Regions from separate parts of the Desulfothermus sp. genome, predicted to be linked through region 3. Evidence: riboswitches for the same ligand, from Rfam matches in the RefSeq annotation. Region 3 holds a riboswitch; each other region holds the start of a gene.
The links. Region 3 has a riboswitch for cobalamin ahead of ACY2V1_RS07320 (ABC transporter substrate-binding protein). Riboswitches for the same ligand answer to the same signal wherever they lie in the genome.
Positions count from the first base shown of each region.

Region 1 (4,864 bases), on a different contig from region 3:
CTTATGATGGGAATTTTAGTAACTTCCTCTGCAAATGGTAAAAAAATAATAGGTCTGTCTGGGACAGTTATAACTGTTCCTTTTTATCCAAAAAGGATAGTTTCCCTTGCACCAAGCATCACAGAATGCCTTTTTGAAATAGGTGCAGGAGACAGGGTAGTAGGTGTCACTCAATTTTGCAATTATCCAGAACAAGTAAAACGCTTGCCAAAGGTGGGATCTTATATATCTCCAAGTATTGAGAAGATACTTGCACTTAAACCAGATTTGTGTATTGCCACTAAAGACGGCAATCCAAAACACATTGTATTTAAACTTAAAGAAATTGGAATAAAGGTCTTTGTTGTTGATCCAAGAGATATTGAATCTCTGTTTTCCACAATGCTTGTTCTTGGGGAAATCGTTGGATGTGAGAAACAGGCCAAAGCAGTTGTGGAAAGGTTAAAGAAAGATGTGTTGTTAGTTCAAAAAAGAGCGTCATTGTATATCAATCCCCCAAAGGTATTCTTTCAAATAGGGGTGGATCCAATGGTTACAGTTGGTAAAAATACACTCATAGACAATTTAATAAAGGTAGCTGGGGGTGTAAATATATTTAAAAATCTTAAAGGGTATCCAAGAATCTCTGTTGAACAGGTCATAGGGTTAAATCCAGATATTATAATCATAACATCAATGGTTCATTCAGAACACAATTTAAATAACCTCAAACAATTCTGGGAAAAGTATAAAGAAATAAATGCAGTAAAATATTCAAATGTGTTTGTTGTAAATTCAGATTTTTTCAATCGTCCTTCACCTAGAGCAATTCAAGGACTAAAACTTCTGTCAATGATCTTTGAAAAGGCATTAAAAAAAATTGTCAATGAGAAAAATTGATAAAATAAAAATTTAAGAATTTGCAGCAAAATATATTTTAAAAGATATATACAAATGGGAGTATTGCTAAATTATGAATCTAAAAAAAATTTGGATTATATTTATGAGTTTATTTTTATATTCACCTCTTTCATATTGTTATCAAGTAAAATTTTTGGATGATGCTAAAAGATTCATAGAAATAAATAAAAAACCCCAAAAAGTTGTATCTCTTTCTCCATCTATTACTGAAATTTTGTATGAAATAGGTGAAAAAGAACATATTAAAGGGATAACATATTATGATGAATATGTAATAGAAGGAGCACATATAGTAGGTGGTTTTTTATATCCATCAACAAAGAGGATAAAAAAGATAAATCCTGATATAATTTTTTGTTCAAAAAGGCATAGAAAAATCATAAATGGATTTGAAAAAAATGGCGTTAAGATAATTGTTTTTGAACCAAAGGATATTCCTTCTTTATATAGGACAATCAAAATTTTATCAGATATATTTGAGAAAAAAGATAATGGACTTAGGCTAATTAAGAAGATTAAATATCAATTAGATCATATCCAAAAAAAATTGAGTCATATTAAGAAACAACAAAGATTACGGGTTATGAGAATAATGGGTAGGAATGTTTTAATGACTCCTACAGTAAATTCCTTTCAGACTCAACTCATCAAATTGGCAGGTGGCATTCCACCAAATTTTCAAGGACAAGGCTCTATTATTGAAGTCAGTAAAAGAGATTGGTTAAACTTTAATCCCCAGGTTGTGTATTTTTGTGGTGGAGACAAAAGATTAATAAATAAGATAAAAACACTACCAGGTTGGAGAGATGTATCAGCTATAAAAAATAATCGTATATATTCATATCCATGTGCTTTGACCTGTCGTCTTTCGGCCCATACGGGATATTTTGTATCGTGGCTGGCATCTGATATATATTCTAAAGAATTTTTGGATGATAGATATTGGGTAAATAAAGATAAAATAATATCAAAAAGGAAAATACCTATATCTCTTGGCTATATTAAAAGTGTGAATATCATAAAATCATCTATATTTGACTTTATAAATAAAACTATTCTAATAACCTTTGAAAAACCAATAAATATAATTTCAACCTTAGAAGGCCCCAGGTACAATATAATAAATGTCGGCAATCATTATACACCACCACCTTGTTGGAGAATTACTCATCACCTGGGATTAGAAAAATCCAGAAAAAGGATATATAATACTCTACAAATTAAAGAGGAAGATTCAAGTCTCTTGTTTACAGGCGCAGATATGGATAATCTGGCCATGATAAAAAAAGAATACAAAGATTTGGCAGTCTATGTGTTTGCAACTGCAGGGGTTAAGACCAATGCCATGAGAATGTCAAAAGATATGGGTTGCTATTATGAAATAGACCCAGGCACAATTAATATGATAATTATGACAAATGCAAAACTCACTCCTCGGGCCATGACCAGAGCTATAATCACTGCAACAGAGGCAAAAAGTGCTCTATTAAATGATCTTGATATAAGAAGTTCATACAATCCCAAAATATATCAGGCAACAGGCACGGGCACAGATAATATAATTATTGTTCAAGGAGATGGGAAATTTACTTTAGACAATGCAGGTGGTCATTCAAAACTTGGAGAATTAATTGCAAAGGCCGTATATGATGCGGTAAAAATTGCTATAAAAAAACAAAATAAACTGATAGAAGATCGATCTATTTTTAAAAAATTAAACGAAAGGGACATATCTATATTTGATATTGTCTACAATAGTGAACTTATACCAAAAAATAAAAAGGAATTTTTTGTTCAAAAATTAGAAGATCTTCTTTTAAAGAAAGAATATGCATCTATTATGCAGGAATTTTTAGTTCTGTCTGATGAATATGAAAAAGGCCATATAAAAGATATATCTGCTGTTTCTAAATTGGAACAACTTGTTTTAAGTTCTATATCAGGAAAGGAAAATATAGAAGTAAAAAGATTTGTTAATGATAATAATATCCCTAAGGTTTTAAAGATAGGACTAAATTCATTTTTAACAGCTGTAGAGGAGTCTGTAACTAACCAGTAAGCCAAAAAAGATAATTCTTGACTTTTGATTTGAGTTGGGTTTTATATAAAATCTACCAGGTGCCTATAATGGGCTTAAAAGGGAATCCGGTGAGAATCCGGAACCGGCCCGCGGCTGTGATAAGGGGACGAAAGCTGCAAAATGCCACTCTGGTTAAAACACCAGGGGAAGGCGCAGCTTGCTCCGTTGAATAATGCAACGGGGCCTTGACCTGTTGAATTTCCCAAAAGGGAACTATATTCAACAGGGCCTGCCCTGTTGAATAATAACAGGGTGAGTTCTGTTGAATCTCCTAAGAAAAGGGGTTATTCAACAGGGCAAGTAGGATGATCCTTAGAGTCAGAAGACCTGCCTGGAAAGAGCTTTTAAGTCTCTCGGAGCAAGGGGCTTAAAAACTATATATAGTTTTGGGGATAAAAACGGGAAATCCCTGAAATCCTGCTTGTATGAAGGATTTCAGGGATTTTTTTATTTGTATTTTAAACAATGAAAAATTTAAGTTTAAAAAAAGGAGGAAAGGTTATGAGGACAGGAGTTATTTGTTATGTTAGAACAGACACTGAAAATTTGGATCTAGAGCAGGTAAAAAAGGATCTAAAAAAAATTTTTAAAGATGCAGACTTAATAGAAATTGCCCATTCTCCAGGTAGTGAGGAAGATATAACTTATGGTTGGTGGGAAATGACAAGACGTGGGATGAAAAGGATACTCCTTAGATTTGTAGAAATTGGAAAGGACATGAAGATCAAATTCACTGGCAAAGAAATGAGACTTTGTGGCTAAAATATCAAGGAGGAAATCACAAAATGAAAAAGTATTTAGTAGTTTTCATCGGAATTTTAGCCTTTCTTGTTTCTCAAGATACCTTTGCATATGAAAACCAGACCTCGTTGGATACTATAGTGGTTACTGCAAGCAGGTACAAAGAATCTATAAAAGAAACACCCATGAACATCCAGGTAATTGGACCAGAAGAGATAGAAGCCTCCTCTGCAAGGGATTTAGGAGAGCTCCTTTCAGAAAAGGGCATAGGCACTATTAGACAATATCCTGGCACCTTAACATCTGTTGGAATTCGTGGTTTTAGAACAGAAACACACGGAAATGACCTCCTTGGACATGTACTTATCCTTTTAGATGGTAGACGTGCAGGAACAGGAAATGTGGCCAAGATCCTAACAAAAAACATTGAAAGAATAGAAATTATCAGAGGTCCTGGGGCAGTTCAATATGGATCTGCTGGTATTGGCGGTGTTATAAATGTAATAACAAAAAGGGGAAGAGGAAAACCCCATGCTTTTTTGGAAGGAACACTTGGAAGCTTCAATTATCAAGACGGGACCATAGGCTCTTTTGGTAAAATAAATAAATTTGACTACTCATTTTCTTATAGCCGAGGGAAAATGGACGACTATGATACAGCAGATAACACAAAATACAAAAATACAGGCTATGATAAAAAAGAGAATTACTCCTTTAACATTGGTTATGAGTTCTTACCTGGTAACAGGATTGGTGTAATCTATACCAAATTTGATGTGGATAGAGCAGGCAGTCCTTCTTATCTAAGTCAAAATGATTTAGATGATTATTCAGATAAATCTCTTAGTTCAGCGGATTTCATTTATGAGGGCACTACTTCATCACTTCCTCTATTTTGGAAGTTTAGATACTTTCAGGGAAAAGACAGAGATAGATGGGTAGATCCACTTATGAGTAATCCTGACGGCTGGGATGATGGAATCCCCACAACAAAAGAAACAACTCATAGGGGAGCACAAGGGCAGCTTACCCTGGATATGGAAAACTTTGTAATAACAGGCGGTTTTGACTGGGTGTATTACAGAATTGAATCAAGTCCATATCAACCCAGAGAAACCAAATATAAAAATCCAGCTGGATTTA
Region 1 is NZ_JBMYBT010000146.1:245-5,108, reverse strand. Features, by position in the region: gene ACY2V1_RS10780 (ABC transporter substrate-binding protein) at 1-879, shown strand, start outside; gene ACY2V1_RS10775 (adenosylcobinamide amidohydrolase) at 983-2,959, shown strand; cobalamin riboswitch at 3,000-3,329, shown strand; gene ACY2V1_RS10770 (hypothetical protein) at 3,482-3,742, shown strand; partial or broken gene ACY2V1_RS10765 (TonB-dependent receptor plug domain-containing protein) at 3,766-4,864, shown strand, end outside.
Region 1: another riboswitch for cobalamin. It lies ahead of ACY2V1_RS10770 (hypothetical protein); the one in region 3 lies ahead of ACY2V1_RS07320 (ABC transporter substrate-binding protein).

Region 2 (5,374 bases), on a different contig from region 3:
TCTGTCTTTAAAAAATCTGCTTCCGTAATACCTGGCATCAAGTGATGTGGTAAAACGTTTCTTGGGGCCAAATTCATGAGTAAGTCGAATTCCACTATTTGCTTGATGCAGTGGCATGTCGTCCAGCCGCCCTCTTTTCTCCTCTACTGAATGGGTATAGGTATAGTTAATATAACTGCTAAGCCATGAAAATATTTTCCCTTCCATTGCTATTTCAAATCCGTCGGTTTCAACTTCATTTAAGTTTTCAAAACGTTGAATGCCAGCTTTTATAATAGCAGATATAAGGTCTTCAGCTTTTGAGTAAAATCCTGTGAGATCAAATTTAAATCTATCACTAAATTTAATTGATGTTCCCAGCTCATAAGACCAAACGGTTTCTGGATCAAGGTCAGGGTTAGATTTAAAAGGTATTCCAGGAATCATCATCCAGGTTGGTGAGTAAAGCTCCTGAAGATTAGGAGCACGAAATGCCCGGCCAACAGATGCTCTAAAACTTATGTTATCATTCAGTTTGTATAAAATTCCAAGTTTTGGAGAAAAAGAATCTTCTGTCTCTGAATTAATATCATACCTTGCACCTAAGGTAATTAAAAGACGAGAATAGAACTCCATTTCATCTTGAAGGTAAATGGCATAAGTATTCATAGTTTCATCCATGACATCACCAATTACACTTCCGTCTTCTTTAGTGTTTTTCCAATGTGCTTTTATAAAATTGGAATCTATACCAAAAGTTAAATAACTAAAATTCTTAACAGGAATTGATGCTTTAATTTGAGCACCGACATTTCTTCCCCAATAATCACGATCTCCATACACGAACAAAAAAGGAGGTCCAAAAGGAGCAGAATTATCAATAATATGTTCCAATTTTGCTTCGCTTTTGTCATAATTAGTGAAAATTCTTGCCTCAAGGTCTAACTTGTTAAAAAGCGTAGTATGTCCGCTTAAATTCAAAAAGTACGAAGTTTTGTCTTGATCTCTTTTGCGCTCTACAGGGAGAAACACTGTTGTACCTCTTTCTGTGTAGGCTTTCATATAGTTTCCTGTAAATGTTATGCCAGTGACATCAGAAAAGTCATAGTCACAGCGTGCAAAAATTCTTTTGTCGTTATAGTCTGAATATTTACTTACATCTTTATATCTTTTATTAAAACCACCTGTTGCTGGATTATAAATGTAATCTACTTCTTTATCCCTGCGGTAGTGATTGTCTATAGTCCGATAGTCTCCATTCAAAGAATAAAAAAATTTGCCTTTTCGTCCAAGAATGCTGAGACCACCTTCTTTAAAGTCAAAATTTCCTAACCTAACCATCGGAACAATATCAATGCCCTCTTTTTCCCTTTTTTTTGATATAATATTGATAACTCCTCCCATTGCATTACTTCCGTAAAGTGAGGAAAAAGGACCTTTAACAACCTCCACGCGCTCAATAGATGATAACTGAAATTGGTTGAAATTAAGAAAACCTGTAATTGGCGAGTTAAGAGGCACTCCATCCATCATAAGCATTACCTTTTTGCTTCCACCTATACCGCGGATGTAAACACTTATAGGTGGACCAAAACCGACATCTGTATATCTTCTGATATCAACTCCTCCAAGCTTTCTTAAAATATCGTCTATGTTGGTTGCAGAAGAATTTTTAATATCCTCTTCTTTAACAACATCTACATCAGCGACCACCTTCTCAGCAGACCTTGGAGAGCGGGTCGCAGTAACTACTATTTCTTCCATCTCATGAACCTTTTGGGCATTACTTAATCCTGGTAAGAAAAAAAAGATTAGTAATGTAATAAAAATTCTTTTCATTTTAAGCCTCCTGCAATAAATTTTATCCAAAAAAAGAGTCCCTGAACCGTACATAAGCAGTCCAGGGACTCCCGTTTTATTCCAAAGGACCTCAGCTTATAGCTTTGGGCACCCGCCAAAGCTAATGCCTATCTGACTCAGGCAGGTCTTCTGACTCTAAGGATCAACCTACTTGCCACACCTTCCCAGGAGTATCCCTGCTCCCAGTGGCTTATATGTGGCTTTCGTCCCCTTATCACAGCCGCGGGCCGGTTCCGGATTTCCACCGGATTCCCTATTAAGCCTTACAGCACCTGAGTGATAAACTTTTTATAATATGTCTAACTATGTGTCAACCCCCTAAACATAACTATCCATTTTGACACTATCCTTTTTCTCTTGTGTTATTTCAACATTAATTTTAACACACTAACTAATATTCCAGTAAAGATAGCAATCTGACCCAGCCAGAATATAAACATCCACTTTATAGTGTCTGCACGCCATTTGTGTATCTCTGTCCTTAACTTCTCTTCTGTGGCTTTTATCTCTCCTCTTAACTTTTCTTCTGTTGCCTTTATTTCCCCTCTTATTTCTTCCATCTCCTTTCTTAGTCTTTCTTCATGGGCCTTAAGTTCATCTTTAGTTACAAGCTCCTTTGTTAATTCATCTTTAAGCTCTGTTTTAATGATAACCTTCTGCTCTTTTGCCTTCTCCTCTATTGAATAAAGGCCTTTCTCTATTGCTTCTATCACCTTCTTCGCAAGTTCAGGGTCAGATAAAACCGCCTCTACACTCTTTGTTATCTCATAAAGATAAAGCTGTATCAACGTCTATCAACCAAATATCTTTTCCCTGCTTCTTTAAATAATTCCCAAGCCAGACACTGGCTGTAGTCTTTCCAACACCGCATTTTCCTGCAACAGCTAATTTCATAAAAGCTCCTATTAATCTTTAGTAAAGAAATTGTAAAGAAATCTTTTAAAATATGCAACCTTATAAATTTATCTTTTGGGGACGGGAAGACCGGTCCCGGTGGGGATGAAAGAAAAGCAAGTGCGTTAGCACCTTGAAACTAAACGATCCAAAATATAAAATACAACCATAAAGGTGAAAATAAAGAGAGCGATAGTTTTTGAACTAAACCACCTAACGGAAGAATAGCAGATAATACTTGGACATCTTATACCAATACCAATTAGACATTCTCTTTCTAAATTTTCTATTAAGGAACTATCAGTCAGCCATTTATTTGTTGATGATAAAATTACATAGAATTTTTTGAAGGAGTATTTTAAACTAGTATTGGCATTATCAAGAGATTGGAGTAACTTTTTAAGTTTTTGGAAGATCCTAAAAAGTTCAAAAACAAAGGGACAGAAATTGTTAAATCACCAAAATAGGGATTGGCCCCAAATTTACAACCCGATAGTGATTTTGTTTGAAGATAGGTTATAAAAAATTTACACAAAAGGATAGACAGTCCCGCCGCCAACCGCAAGCCCAACGGGCGCAGCGAGTTGGCGGTTAGTCTATAATGTGATAATCTTTTCACTCTCCTGAATTAACTTATATAGATCTTTCTGTGTCCCCTTCTTATGATATCCTTCCTTCACTCCGTGAAGTTCCATTAATTTCCCTCAAGCAAACAATTGTCCTTCTGAAAGGGTAAATACTTTCGCCAGATTTTTTAAAGGAAACTTTTCAGAGTCTAATTTTTCATATTTTACTGAAGGTCCATTTAAAAATATAGTGACATCTTCTATTTCCTCCAGCATTATATTGGCAAGTCTAAAGGAGTTCCAAAGAACTTCGGGATTATCCTGACAAACAATAAACAGAATTTTCATATTTTTCTCCTTCTTGGTTCTAACGCCTGAGATGACCGGTTTGAAAAAGTATTAGCTTTTTCAAATCCAAGTTCATTCCATTGTTAAAAATTTCTCATTTCATAAATACATTTGTAATAAACGGTGCTACCTTAACCCCAATAATAACAAACATAGCTATGACAAAAGTTTCTATCCCTGCCCTAATACTGATTTCTTTCATAACAAACGCTGCGCCAAAATCTGTCAGAATACAAAAGGCAAGAGCTCCCCAAAGTCCAAATTTGGCAAATACTAAAACCATAGCTATGACCAACGGTATGGCAATAATACTTCCGAATAAAGCAGTATAAATAAGAGAAACATGGGAATGCTTAGCGATAATATAAACCATACCAGCCATCCTTGGACAGACAATAAACAAAGCTAACCCTATACCTGATATCAATAACTCCTTGGGCATATTATACTTTCCTTCCTATTTTTAACAATTATTATATATATTTAAAACCAAAATTTCCTATTTCAATTCTATTGTCAAGTTTTAAAAATTTTAAATTTGGCCATGAATCTGTTCATAGCCAATTTTTGTGAGAAAAGATATTCAATTTTACCTGAATATTTACTAATATGTTTTCAAAAAATTTTTAATCTCAATTAATTGCTCTTTTATGTTTTTTGCAAATCCATGTTGAGAATTTGAAAAAAAATCTTTTACAGAACCAAAAAATGTTATTTTACCTTTTTCAATTGTAAAAATCTTTTCACCAAGATATATAGCCTCTAATGGATCATGGGTTACATGGATAATGGTAAGGGAAAATTTTTGTTTTATTCTTTTTAAAAATTTAATAAGCCTCATCTTTAGGTGAAAATCCAAAGCAGTCAGTGGCTCGTCTAAAAGCAAAACCTCTGGTCTTATCATAAGAGACCTTGCCAGTGCAACCCTCTGTCTTTCTCCTCCGCTTAATTGAGAAGGCATTCTTTGGATTAGATGTTCAATCCCAAATTCTTTCATAATATTTGATATGTGTTCTTTGTCTGGTTTTATTTTTCTTGCCTTAAAAGGAAAAAAAAGGTGCTCTTCAACAGTCAAATTTGGGAAAAGCCCAAGATTTTGTGGCAAATAAACTATCATTCTATTTTCAGGTGGAAGTTTTGATATCTCTTTTTCATTTAACCTAATATAACCTTTGTCCATTTTCTCAAACCCGGCTATCTCTTTAAGAGCAAGACTTTTTCCAGCACCGCTTGGACCAAGCAAAATATTGTAGCTATTTGGTTCAATAAAGAGTTCAATACCTAAAGAAAATCCATTTTTATACGACTTTATAATCTTAGCTTCTAACATATTTTTTGTTTAAATATAAAAGGGTAAAAAATATAATTGAACACAAAAGTATTACCAAAGCACACACCGGCCTTGCTGCATTAAGACCATACTCTTCAAACCTTTCATACATAAGTATAGGGGCTGTTTTGGGAAAATAAGCTAGTATCAATAGAGCTCCTACCTCGCTTATACTTCTTGCAAAGGCGAGCACAGAACCTCTTATTATAGAAGGAAGCGCTAATGGAAAGGTGATGCGAAAAAAGGTGTATGTATGAGATGCACCAAGACTTCTTGCCACTATCTCAATCTCTTTGTCCACACTGTTAAATCCCACGATTGAAGAGGAGATTATAAAGGATATGCTTACAAACATCATGGCAAGCACAATTCCATAAACAGTATCAACAAAAGAGAT
Region 2 is NZ_JBMYBT010000063.1:1,126-6,499, forward strand. Features, by position in the region: gene ACY2V1_RS04430 (TonB-dependent receptor plug domain-containing protein) at 1-1,818, opposite strand, end outside; cobalamin riboswitch at 1,942-2,130, opposite strand; gene ACY2V1_RS04435 (hypothetical protein) at 2,202-2,627, opposite strand; gene ACY2V1_RS04440 (nucleotide-binding protein) at 2,605-2,733, opposite strand; gene ACY2V1_RS04445 (hypothetical protein) at 3,438-3,647, opposite strand; gene ACY2V1_RS04450 (hypothetical protein) at 3,742-4,089, opposite strand; gene ACY2V1_RS04455 (ABC transporter ATP-binding protein) at 4,252-4,977, opposite strand; gene ACY2V1_RS04460 (ABC transporter permease subunit) at 4,964-5,374, opposite strand, start outside.
Region 2: another riboswitch for cobalamin. It lies ahead of ACY2V1_RS04430 (TonB-dependent receptor plug domain-containing protein); the one in region 3 lies ahead of ACY2V1_RS07320 (ABC transporter substrate-binding protein).

Region 3 (5,374 bases):
CCTTTCTTGATCTCCAATATAACAATAGATACAATTTAAATTACAATTAGTTGTTATTATAATTATTAAATATTTTATCATGTCTAACACCGTCCAATATAGAATCTAATTCATCTAAATTATTTAAATTGATTACATATTCTGAATTTGGATTTGTCTTAGTTTGATTAAATAAAATTACTTTCTTGTTAAAATTTATAGCTGAATTGATAATTTTTGATTTATTATACAGGGTATTAGAGTTTGGAATTGGATCAATAATCATTATTGAATCCTTTATTAATTCTTTACATTTAGATATTTTTTCATCTTTTATTGGTAAAAATGGAGTTTCATCAACACATATTGCATTCATTTGTTTTGCAATAAACCAGTCGATATCATTTTTATATAATATTCCTGTAGATATACAAAATCCTTTTCTTGATAAAACCCTATAAATTGGAGTTCCATATCCCATACCACCAAGTACAAATATCATTGGCTGGGATTTATTGTATTGTTGAGAGATCTCAATTGAGCCTAAAAGGGGATTAAACTTTACACCATTAAAATTGTATAGGCGAGATACATTTTCTTGTGTTAGGATTTGTTCAGGAGTTCCTTTGGCTATCATCTTGCCATCTTTTACCAAAATAACATAATCAGAGACCTTCATTGCCAGCTCAAGCTGGTGAAGGGAAGCTATTATTGTAATATTCTTTTTTGTACATAAATTTTTGAGTATGGAAATTATTTCCACCTTGTGTTTTAGATCTAAGTGTATTGTGGGCTCGTCCAGGATCATTATTTCGGGTTCTTGAGATAGTCCCCTGGCAATATATACCTTTTGTCGCTCTCCATCACTCAACATCTCCATTGGTTTTTCTTTTAAATAAAGAGCACCAACCAATTTAAGAGCATCTTCAACTATTTTTTTATCTCTTTTTGTAAGCTTTCCCAAAATATTTGTATGGGGATATCTTCCAAGTGCTACATAGGAAAATACATCAAAAAAAGGTGGATTAGATCTTTTTGTAAAGAGAACTGAAATGAGTTTTGCCATGTTTGAAATTTGTATTTTATTAAGAGGAGTGCTTTTTATAAAAATAGTTCCTTTAATTGGTTTTAATATCTTTGCCAGAGTTAATAATAGTGTAGTTTTGCCTGCACCATTAGGACCTAATATAGAGACAAATTTTCCCTTTAATACATCAAAATCTACGTTAGATAAGACCTTTTTATTCCCATATCCTATATCTAGATCAGAGACAGAGATAACCTTTTCTTTATTTTTCATATCTCCATTTTCCTCTTAGATACAAGAGCAATTATAATAGGTGCACCAAAAATAGCAGTTACAGCACTAATTGGCACTTCTACAGGTGAAAATATGTTTCTTGCAATTAAATCAGATACTCCTGTAACTATTCCTGCAAGCAAAAACACCCCTGGAACTAAAACCCTGTTATCAGAAGTAGAAAATATAAGCCTTCCCATATGGGGTATTGCAATGCCGATAAAAGCAACTGGTCCTGCCCCAGCAGTAACCAGTCCTGATAATGCGCAGGAAAAGAGAACTATTAAAAAACGGATCATCTTTACCCTAACTCCAAGGGATTTTGCATCAATATCCCCAAGTAATAATCCATTTAATGGCTTTGAAATAAGATAAGTACATATCAATATTATTAGCCCAACAAAGGTGAGTATCCTGATCTCTGACCATTTAAATCCTGAGAAACTTCCCATTTGCCATAGCACAAAACCCTTGATCCTTTCCTGTTCAGCAAATGCCATTAAAATACTGGTGATACTGTGGCATAGATAGCCTATCATCAGACCAATAATTAAAAGGGTGATGGGATTTTTTACTCTTGTTGCCACTATAAGCACTATAAACATTGTAATGTATGCACCAAAAAGGGCAGAGAGGGTGGTTAGATAAGGCGCAATTTGGGTAAAACCAAGTGCAATAGATGTTAGCATGACCAGGGCAACTACCAATGTGGCACCTGAAGAAATTCCCAGAATAAATGGACCAGCTAGGGGATTTCTGAAAAATATCTGTAAAAGTAGGCCTGATACCCCTAAAAAACCACCTCCTAACACTGCAGCAATGGTGCGTGGAATCCTTATATTCCAGAGAATAAAGCCGTCAGTTGAATAAGTGTCGTGAGAAAAAATCAAATAAAGGAGCCTTTTTTGAGTTATGGATACTGACCCTATTGAGAGAGATAGCCATATAAATACTATGAGAATAAAAGCACAACAAATAAAGATAACCCCCCTGGAAGACCTTTTAAAACCAACCATATTTTTTTATCCTTTATCAGGGAGTTTGGTAAAAAATTTCAGTCTATATCCTGGAAATTTTTCTGGATGAAGGATTGCTGCAATCTCTTTAATTATCTCATCCAGCCTATCCATTGACTGAGAGTAATTAGGCAGGGGTGAATAAACTGCCCCTTTTGTTAGGGGTTTTATATCTTTGATTAAAGGATTTATCTTGGCCAGTACTTCTTTAGAAGATGCACCTGTAATTGAAGTACGATAAGTGAACAATATATCTGCCTGTCTTCCGCTGGAGAGAAACCTCTCCAGAGATATCTCCATTCAGGAACTCCCCCTAATATCGCTAAAGAGATAGTCTCCACCTGCTATTTCAACAATTTGTGCAGACCAGGAATCACCTGGTTCAATTAACACTCTTTTTTCATAAATATCTCCCCATATTACCTTTGGCTTTGATGAAATATGTTTTAATTTTGTATTTATATCTTTTATAGTCTTCTTAACTTTCTTTACAAATTCCTCTGCTACCTCTTCTTTATTAAAGAATTGAGATAAAAATAACATAAATTTCATTCTCGTATTGAGATCCATTGCACTTTTAGTTGTTGTTACAATGCATTTAATACCCATTTCTTCTAATTTAGGTATATCTGCCAGATTCCAGGTAAACACTACTTCAGGACTTGCCTTTTTAATAAGCTCATAATCAACTGCATTGGATTCACCTACATATATAATAGATCCATTTTCAAGGCCATGTTTTACATAGTCTATTGTCCAGTAATCTTTTTTATGAGTAACTCCAACTAGAGTATTTAATACTTCAAGACCTCTAAGAAGGGAGACATTGTATCCTGAATATGCAATAACCCTTTTAACTGGGATATATATTATTTCATCTTTGGTGTATTGTTTTGGAGCTTTTATGCCTTTTGGCACTAAGACAAATTTTCTGCCAACACCATCTGTAATCTCTTTTACTCCGTTGGATAATTTTTTTATTGAAAATTCTCCAAAGGACTCAAATGTAGAAGAATGGCATGAAAATAAGAGAAATAAAATTAATAAACCCCATAAATATTTACTCATTGGCATAAATATCCTTATTAAATTGTTCTGGAAAACAAAAACAACTAATTACACCAGGATCACAATTATAGATAGAGCTATTAAATAAAAAACTTCTTTAAACAATAACTGGTATTAAATTAAAGGATAGAGTTGATGAGTCATTTTGTTCCTCCTTATGCAATTTATTTTTGCATACTAAGGAGGAAGCTTCAGGCGGGTTCTCAGGAAATGGGCTTTAGCTTAAGGCAAGTCACCCTTTCCGAGAACGAAGCAGTTAGCCTCGAAGCTTCGTCCTTTTTATTATCTCTAGGCCGGTCTTCCGACTTGAGGATCATCCTACTTGCCCTGTTGAATACTTAAGGAAATTCAACAGGACTCGCCCCGGTGAATAAAATTTTCTTTTTAGAATGTTCACCAGAGCGAGCTGGAGCCTTCCCCTTGGCACCTTTAACCGAGCTCCTTAATTTTTGAGGAGTCATGGTGAAAAGGTGTCAAGAGTGGCATATTCCAGCTTTCGTCCCCTCTCACGGCTGCGGGCCAGTGCCGGATTTTCACCGGCTTCCCGTTTCACCCTGAATACAGGGAACCTAGAGATATTTTGTTTTTTTCAAGGGAACTTATCTTTGGAATCTAACGTTGTCAATCATGTTTTTAAAAACCATAAAAATGGATTGCCTAATCCTACTTATACAGGTTTCATCTAAATATTCTGTCAGAAGCTCCGTGTCTAAGAGCAAAAGAGTTAATCTTTATAATGATCTTTTTTTTCTGGAATTAAAGGCTCTCCCCTTTTTATTTTTTGTTTAATTTCTTCAGCTGTTTTCTCAATAGCTAAAAACCGCTTTGCTGTAGATGGATGGGTGCTTCCTTTTAAGTTGATGGCTAAAGGATGAGTAGCAGCCATACGCCTCCATAACTGGGCAGCTCCTGAGACATCGTATCCTGCGCGAGCAGCATAATAACATCCCACATAATCTGCTTCAGCCTCAAACTCCTGGCTAAAGAGCAATTGTCCTGTTTGTGCTCCTATTCTTGTTACATTTACCCCTGTTAATTCACTTACAATAGCACCTAAAAGAGTTCCAATCGTTCTATTCACAGCTTGTTTCTGTATGTGTCCCATAGTATTATGGGCTAATTCATGGCCTATAATTAGAGCCAATTCATCATCAGAATCTAAGAACCTCATCATTCCTGAGAAAACAACCACGTGTTGACCATCTGCAAATGCATTCACTTGATCGCTATTTTTTAATATTATTGAATAATTACATATACACACTGGTTTAATTACAATGTTGAGGTTTTTGGTTTTACGTTCTATTGATAACACAATTTTTTCACCATGATTGTGTTTCAAAACTTGGCTTAAAATTTTTATTCCTTTTGTGCCTGGCAATAAATGTTGCTGGTTAACAGCATAAATTACATCTCCTGGTTTTAAACCCGCTTTTTCTGCTGGTGAAGTAGGTATTACATAAAGTACTGTTGGATATTCTCTGATTCCATATAAATGTACATAGGCCTGACGATAATTCTTTGGTATACTTTCCTGAGAAAGAAAAATAAAACCCCAATCATATCTTATTTTTTCCCCACATAATGGTGCATTGGCTTGAAGAATGCGAAAACCTACTCTTTGGAGACGTTTATATAGTTTTACAAACTCTAATACAGCCAATTCTCTTTGTTTTTCTGCTTCCTGTGCAGCTATTTCTTCACTAATCTGTGGCACCCTGGTTGTTGGAGCACAGGCAGGACCTAAAAGTAAAAAAATCAATATAATTAACCAAAAAGAGCATGTGGATACGTATAATTTATATTCCTTCATCTCTATTCCCCCTAACGTACTCAAAAAATTTGAACTTTCTTTTACAGATTTATTTTCTTCACAAAACTTTCTCCAATATAAACAACCGTCCTTAGTAAATTTTGCTTTTAATGATTCTGCTGAGTAATAAAAACCAGCATGCAAAACCCCACTATTTCTACCTGATGCATGAAAACCTATATCTCGCTCTTTATCTAT
Region 3 is NZ_JBMYBT010000095.1:70-5,443, reverse strand. Features, by position in the region: gene ACY2V1_RS07340 (radical SAM protein) at 1-81, opposite strand, end outside; gene ACY2V1_RS07335 (ABC transporter ATP-binding protein) at 47-1,279, opposite strand; gene ACY2V1_RS07330 (FecCD family ABC transporter permease) at 1,276-2,295, opposite strand; gene ACY2V1_RS07325 (substrate-binding domain-containing protein) at 2,302-2,595, opposite strand; gene ACY2V1_RS07320 (ABC transporter substrate-binding protein) at 2,596-3,363, opposite strand; cobalamin riboswitch at 3,638-3,951, opposite strand; partial or broken gene ACY2V1_RS07315 (M48 family metallopeptidase) at 4,088-5,374, opposite strand, start outside.

Region 4 (5,374 bases), on a different contig from region 3:
AAGAGCTCGTTCCCTTTAAAATAAATCCCATCCCGCCGCTGATTAAGCGTTTGACTGTGCCTCCGCATTGGGGGCACTCATTTATTGGATTATCTGACATTGATTGTTTTATCTCAAATTTATATCCACAGTTTGTGCATTCATATTCATAAGTTGGCATAGAATTCCTCCTTTTTCCCTCTGAACTCCCTTATTTTTTTAATCATTTTTATCCTCTTTAATTGGTCGTGTCAATACACAAGAACCCACCTGAACATTGGCATGATTTGCAATAACATTACATTTTGCCTTAAATAAGAAAAAGATATTGTGTTCTACATTGCTTAAGCTTTCAAAATTGCCCTGACCCTTTGCAATAACTAAATCCGAATTCCAGAATTTATTTAAGAATTCTTCTTTGCAGTCTTCTAAAATAGTTCCTGGTGCATCTGATCCATTGTCTATAACATTGACAATTTTAGGTAAATTGCAAAATTCAGCATCATGGATAGTTGCATCATTTATAATAGGGCCACCTCTAACTACTAGCGTTATTTTTTCTGGGCCAATTTCTTCAATAAATATTTTATCAAATACTATTTCACCGGCATTATCTGCTAAATAAAGGATATTTTTTGAATTTTTTATTTCTTTTTTAAATAATTGAAAATCTCCAATAACTGGTTGTGATAATCCGTTGGCTATGGATTTTTCTACTTCTTGTTCTGTAATATTATTTTTTACTCCAAGGTCTATAATGTTTCCTGCCATGGCAAGCCTCATGGCAGTATTTATGGGATCTGGAGAGTCCTTTACCATTGATTTTAGTTTTGGATATATTTTTATTGCCAATTTATTATGCCTGATTTTTATCTCTTTGTATGGGTCTGGATTATTGGTTATTTTTCTGATTAATGAATGGATGTGTTTTGCAGTATATGGTGGTGGTTTTGACATATCTATTTTGCTTAAACTTAGAAGCGCTTCTCTCAATAATTGCTCTTGAAGTTTTTCGTCTGCTCCAGTTATTTTTCCTACGTCAAGACAATGACGAACAAAACATGGGATGCATTCCAAATAGGTCTTCATCTCTTTATCCCCTTTATTAAAATCTTGGGATTCTTTTTAAGAAAAGTTTTTATTTTTGACAACTAATTTATTGTAGGAGGCGAAATATTTCTCAGATATCAACAAATTTGTTAGGAAAACAACCATCCCTAGATGAAAAATATATAACTTGGGAACTTTTAAGTTTTGCTTGAAGATTTTCATTTTATCCATTAATACCTTGTTCAAATTTTAGTGCTCATGCTCTTTTTTAAATTATTTTATAACCATTCAGGTGCCTATTTGGGCTTAAAAGGGAATCCCGTGAAAATCGGGAACGAACCCATCGCTGTGATAGGGGGACGAAAGCTGCAAAGGCCACTGCCAAAGCACCTGGGTTTTAACCTTAGAACCTTGAACATAGAACTTAAAACCTAGAACTTTTTTAGGTGTTTGGTGGGAAGGCGCAGTGACTAGGATGATCCCTTGAGTCAGAAGACCTGCCTGAATGGGAACGGATCTTGTTGTTAAACGGCAAGAAATTTTTTGGACCTGGATGAAAATGGGACATCCTGGTTTGTCAAAAAAAAAGACAAACTGGGATTTTTTTATGAAAAAATTTTATTTTCAGCTTATTTTTGCATTTATTTTTCTTATTCTCACAGTAATTATATCTCTTGGTCTGGGATTTGTAAAGATCCCTTTTTTTGAAATTATAAAGATTATTTTATCTAAGTTAACTGGTATAACATACGATAATATTTCCAATATACATTCCTCTGTTGTCTGGGACGTTAGACTGCCCCGTATAATTTGTGCTGCTTTAGTTGGCGCATCCCTCTCTGTTTGTGGGGTTGTGTTTCAGGGCATCCTTTTAAATCCCTTAGCAGATCCATATACCCTGGGAATTTCTGCAGGTGCTGCCTTTGGAGCATCAGTTGCCTTGCTTTTTGGGTTCAACTTCTTGGGAATCTATAGTGTACCTTTTTTCGCATTTGTCTTTGGGCTTATAACCCTTCTTGTAGTTGTATATCTCTCTTCTACTTCCAGTGGTGGAATTTCATCAAACAATTTGATCTTATCAGGTGTTATTGTATCAGCGATTCTCTCTGCTGGTATTAGCTTTTGTAAATACCTGGCGCAGGAGAGGGTTTCAGTTATTGTGTTTTGGCTTTTAGGGAGTTTTGCATCATCTACCTGGACAAGCGCATTATTAATTGTAGGGTGTCTTATTATATCCTTTGGTGTATTTATATTTTATTTTAGAGAGCTTAATTTGCTTAGCCTTGGGGGAAAAACAGCTCTATCAATGGGTGTGGATCCAAATAGGGTGCGTATATTATTGCTTGTATTTGGTTCTCTTTTAACTGGTGTCTGCGTATCATTTTCTGGAATTATTGGATTTGTAGGCTTGCTTGTTCCCCATATGATGCGATCAGTGGTAGGTCCAAATCATTTAAAACTTTTGCCTATCTCCCTAATATGCGGGGCAATAATGCTCACTATGGCTGATACACTAACCAGGGCCGTTCTACCTACAGAAGTTCCAATAGGAGTGCTTACTGCCCTAATAGGTGGACCCTTTTTCTGTTATATATTTAGGAAAAAACAGGTAGGTTTTTAAAAGTGGTTAGTGAAATCCTAAAAATAGATCATGTTTCGTTTTCGTACCAAGATCTACTTGTTTTAAAGGACATTTCTTTTAAGTTTTATCCAGGTAAGTTTTATGGAATTTTAGGTCCAAATGGGAGTGGAAAATCCACATTACTCGATATATTGCTTGGTTTTAAAACTCCAGACAAAGGCAATGTGTTTTTATTTAAAAAACATATAAAAGAAATAAAAAAAACAGAAATTGGAAAGAAAATATCATATGTGCCGCAAAATTTTACTTTTAATTTCCCATTTAGTGTTGATGAAATTGTGACCATGGGTAGATATCCATATATTAAGAGATTTTCTTTCCCAACTCAAAAAGATTTTGAAATTGTAGAGCACGTGGAAAGGGAAGTAGATATATTTAAATTTAGAAATAGATTGATAACTGAATTAAGTGGAGGTGAAAGGCAAAGGGTTATGATAGCACGGGCATTAGCCCAGGATACACCAATTTTTCTATTAGACGAACCAACATCTAATCTGGATGTAAAGCACAGTTTAAGAATATTAAATAGTTTTAAGAAGAGGGTGATTAATAAAAATAGGACTGTAATATGCGTATTTCACAACATAAATGAGGCTTTATTTTTTTGTGATGAATTAATATTTTTAAAAAATGGTGAGATTATAATAGGTGGTCCTACAGGTGATATTATAAATGAAGATATCTTAAAAAAGATATTTGAAGTAGAGGTTATGCTTCGTTTTGAAAAAAAATTAAATTGTTATCAAGTAATATTTACAAATGGGAGGTATTAGTATGAGAAGAAAAAATAATGTAACAAAATTTTTAATAATCAATTTATTTTTATTTGTAGTTAGTTCAACATTGGTCTATGGATTTAAAATAAAAAATGATATGTTAACTGATGATGGAGGAAGGCATATAAAAATAACTAATCCATATAATAGAATAATTTCTCTATATCCAGCACATACTGAAAATCTTTGTGCATTACATGGTTATAAATATATAGTTGGTATATCTATAAGTGATACATATCCTCCATATATCTTAAAGAAACCAAAATTTTCTTATCATTTTGGGGTGGAGAGATTTTTAGTAGTTAAACCGGATTTAGTATTAATCAGACCAATGATAGAATTTGGATATCCCAATTTAATAAAAAAATTTAAAAAAGAAAATATAGCTGTTATTTCAATACAGCCCAATAATATATCTTCTCTATATAGCTATTGGATGGCATTAGGTTTAATTATTGGAAAGAGAGAAAATGCACAACAAATAATTGCAGACTTTAAAGATACTATAGAATTTTTTCATTCAATCAATAAAAAAATAAAACACAAAAAAATGGTTTTTTTTGAGTCTATACATAGGAAATTTAAGACATTTGCTCCAGATTCCATACCAATGTTTGTTTTGAAATCTGCTGGGGGAATAAATATAGCCCAGGACGCATATGAAGTAAGAAATTCAAATATAGCAGATTATGGTAAAGAAAAAATATTGTCTCATGCTAGTGAGATAGATGTGTTTTTGGCACAACGAGGTCGAATGAATAGGATAAGAATAAAGGATATAAAAAAAGAACCTGGTTTTAATATAATCAAGGCAGTGAAGAATAATGAGATACATCTTGTAGCTGAGGAAGTTACATCTAGACCTACTATTAGGCTCTTAATGGGGATATATGAGATAGGCCATATTTTATATCCAACTTATTATGATAATAGAGTTAAACAACGTATTCAAAATATACTTAAAAAATATTATCAAAAATAAGCTTAGTTTTGATGGAGAGGTCATTATGGAGAAAAGAGGGAAATTATACGGTATAGGTGTAGGCCCAGGAGACCCAGAGCTGATAACAGTGAAGGCTGTAAAAATTTTAAAACAGGTTGATATAGTATATTCTGCATCTTCAAGCAAGAATGATCATTCAATGGCTTTTGATATTGCATCCAGATACATTCCCAAAAAAACTAAATGTATTTTTTTGCCTTTTCCTATGGTCTTAGACAAAGAAGAAGCAGAGAAATACTGGCGCTCACATGCTGAAAGGGTCAAAGAAGATGTATATAATGGTAAGGATGTAGCTTTTTTGACAGTAGGAGATCCTTTAACATATTCCACATTTGGATATTTGTTGAGATGTTTTAAAGAGATTGCTCCAGATGTTGAAATAATAATAATTCCTGGTATTACATCTTATCAGGCGTCTGCAGCAGTGACTAAGACAGTACTTGCTGAGGGTGAGGAAGTGCTAACTGTAGTATCAGGGGTTAAAGGTGGTGATCATTTAAGAAGACTCTCAACTATATCTGACAATATTATTTTTTTAAAGGCCTATAAAAATATTAAAGATATATACGCTGCCTTAAAAGAGACAGGGAGGTTAAAATCTAGCGTAGCTGTTAAAAGATGTGGATTTGCTGACCAGGAAATTATACATAACATTGAAGAGCTATTAAATAAAAAGGCCTTATATTGGACATTGATAATTTCAAAAAAAGGTAAATAAGCTGCGATGGGATATTTTTTATTTTTTGCTTAATTATAGGAGTTAACTATGTTAAATATAATTCGTCCTGAAGAAATTGAAAAAAGGTCTTTTGAAATAATAGAAGAAGAGACAAAAAAGATTAAGGGTAGTATTCCATTTTCCAATGAAAAGTGGCAGATTGTAAGGAGGATCATCCATACCACCGCAGATTTTGATGTGTT
Region 4 is NZ_JBMYBT010000131.1:23,761-29,134, forward strand. Features, by position in the region: gene ACY2V1_RS09700 (FmdB family zinc ribbon protein) at 1-160, opposite strand, end outside; gene ACY2V1_RS09705 (damage-control phosphatase ARMT1 family protein) at 199-1,068, opposite strand; cobalamin riboswitch at 1,303-1,548, shown strand; gene ACY2V1_RS09710 (FecCD family ABC transporter permease) at 1,637-2,650, shown strand; gene ACY2V1_RS09715 (ABC transporter ATP-binding protein) at 2,653-3,444, shown strand; gene ACY2V1_RS09720 (ABC transporter substrate-binding protein) at 3,446-4,432, shown strand; gene cobI (precorrin-2 C(20)-methyltransferase) at 4,458-5,171, shown strand; gene ACY2V1_RS09730 (precorrin-8X methylmutase) at 5,220-5,374, shown strand, end outside.
Region 4: another riboswitch for cobalamin. It lies ahead of ACY2V1_RS09710 (FecCD family ABC transporter permease); the one in region 3 lies ahead of ACY2V1_RS07320 (ABC transporter substrate-binding protein).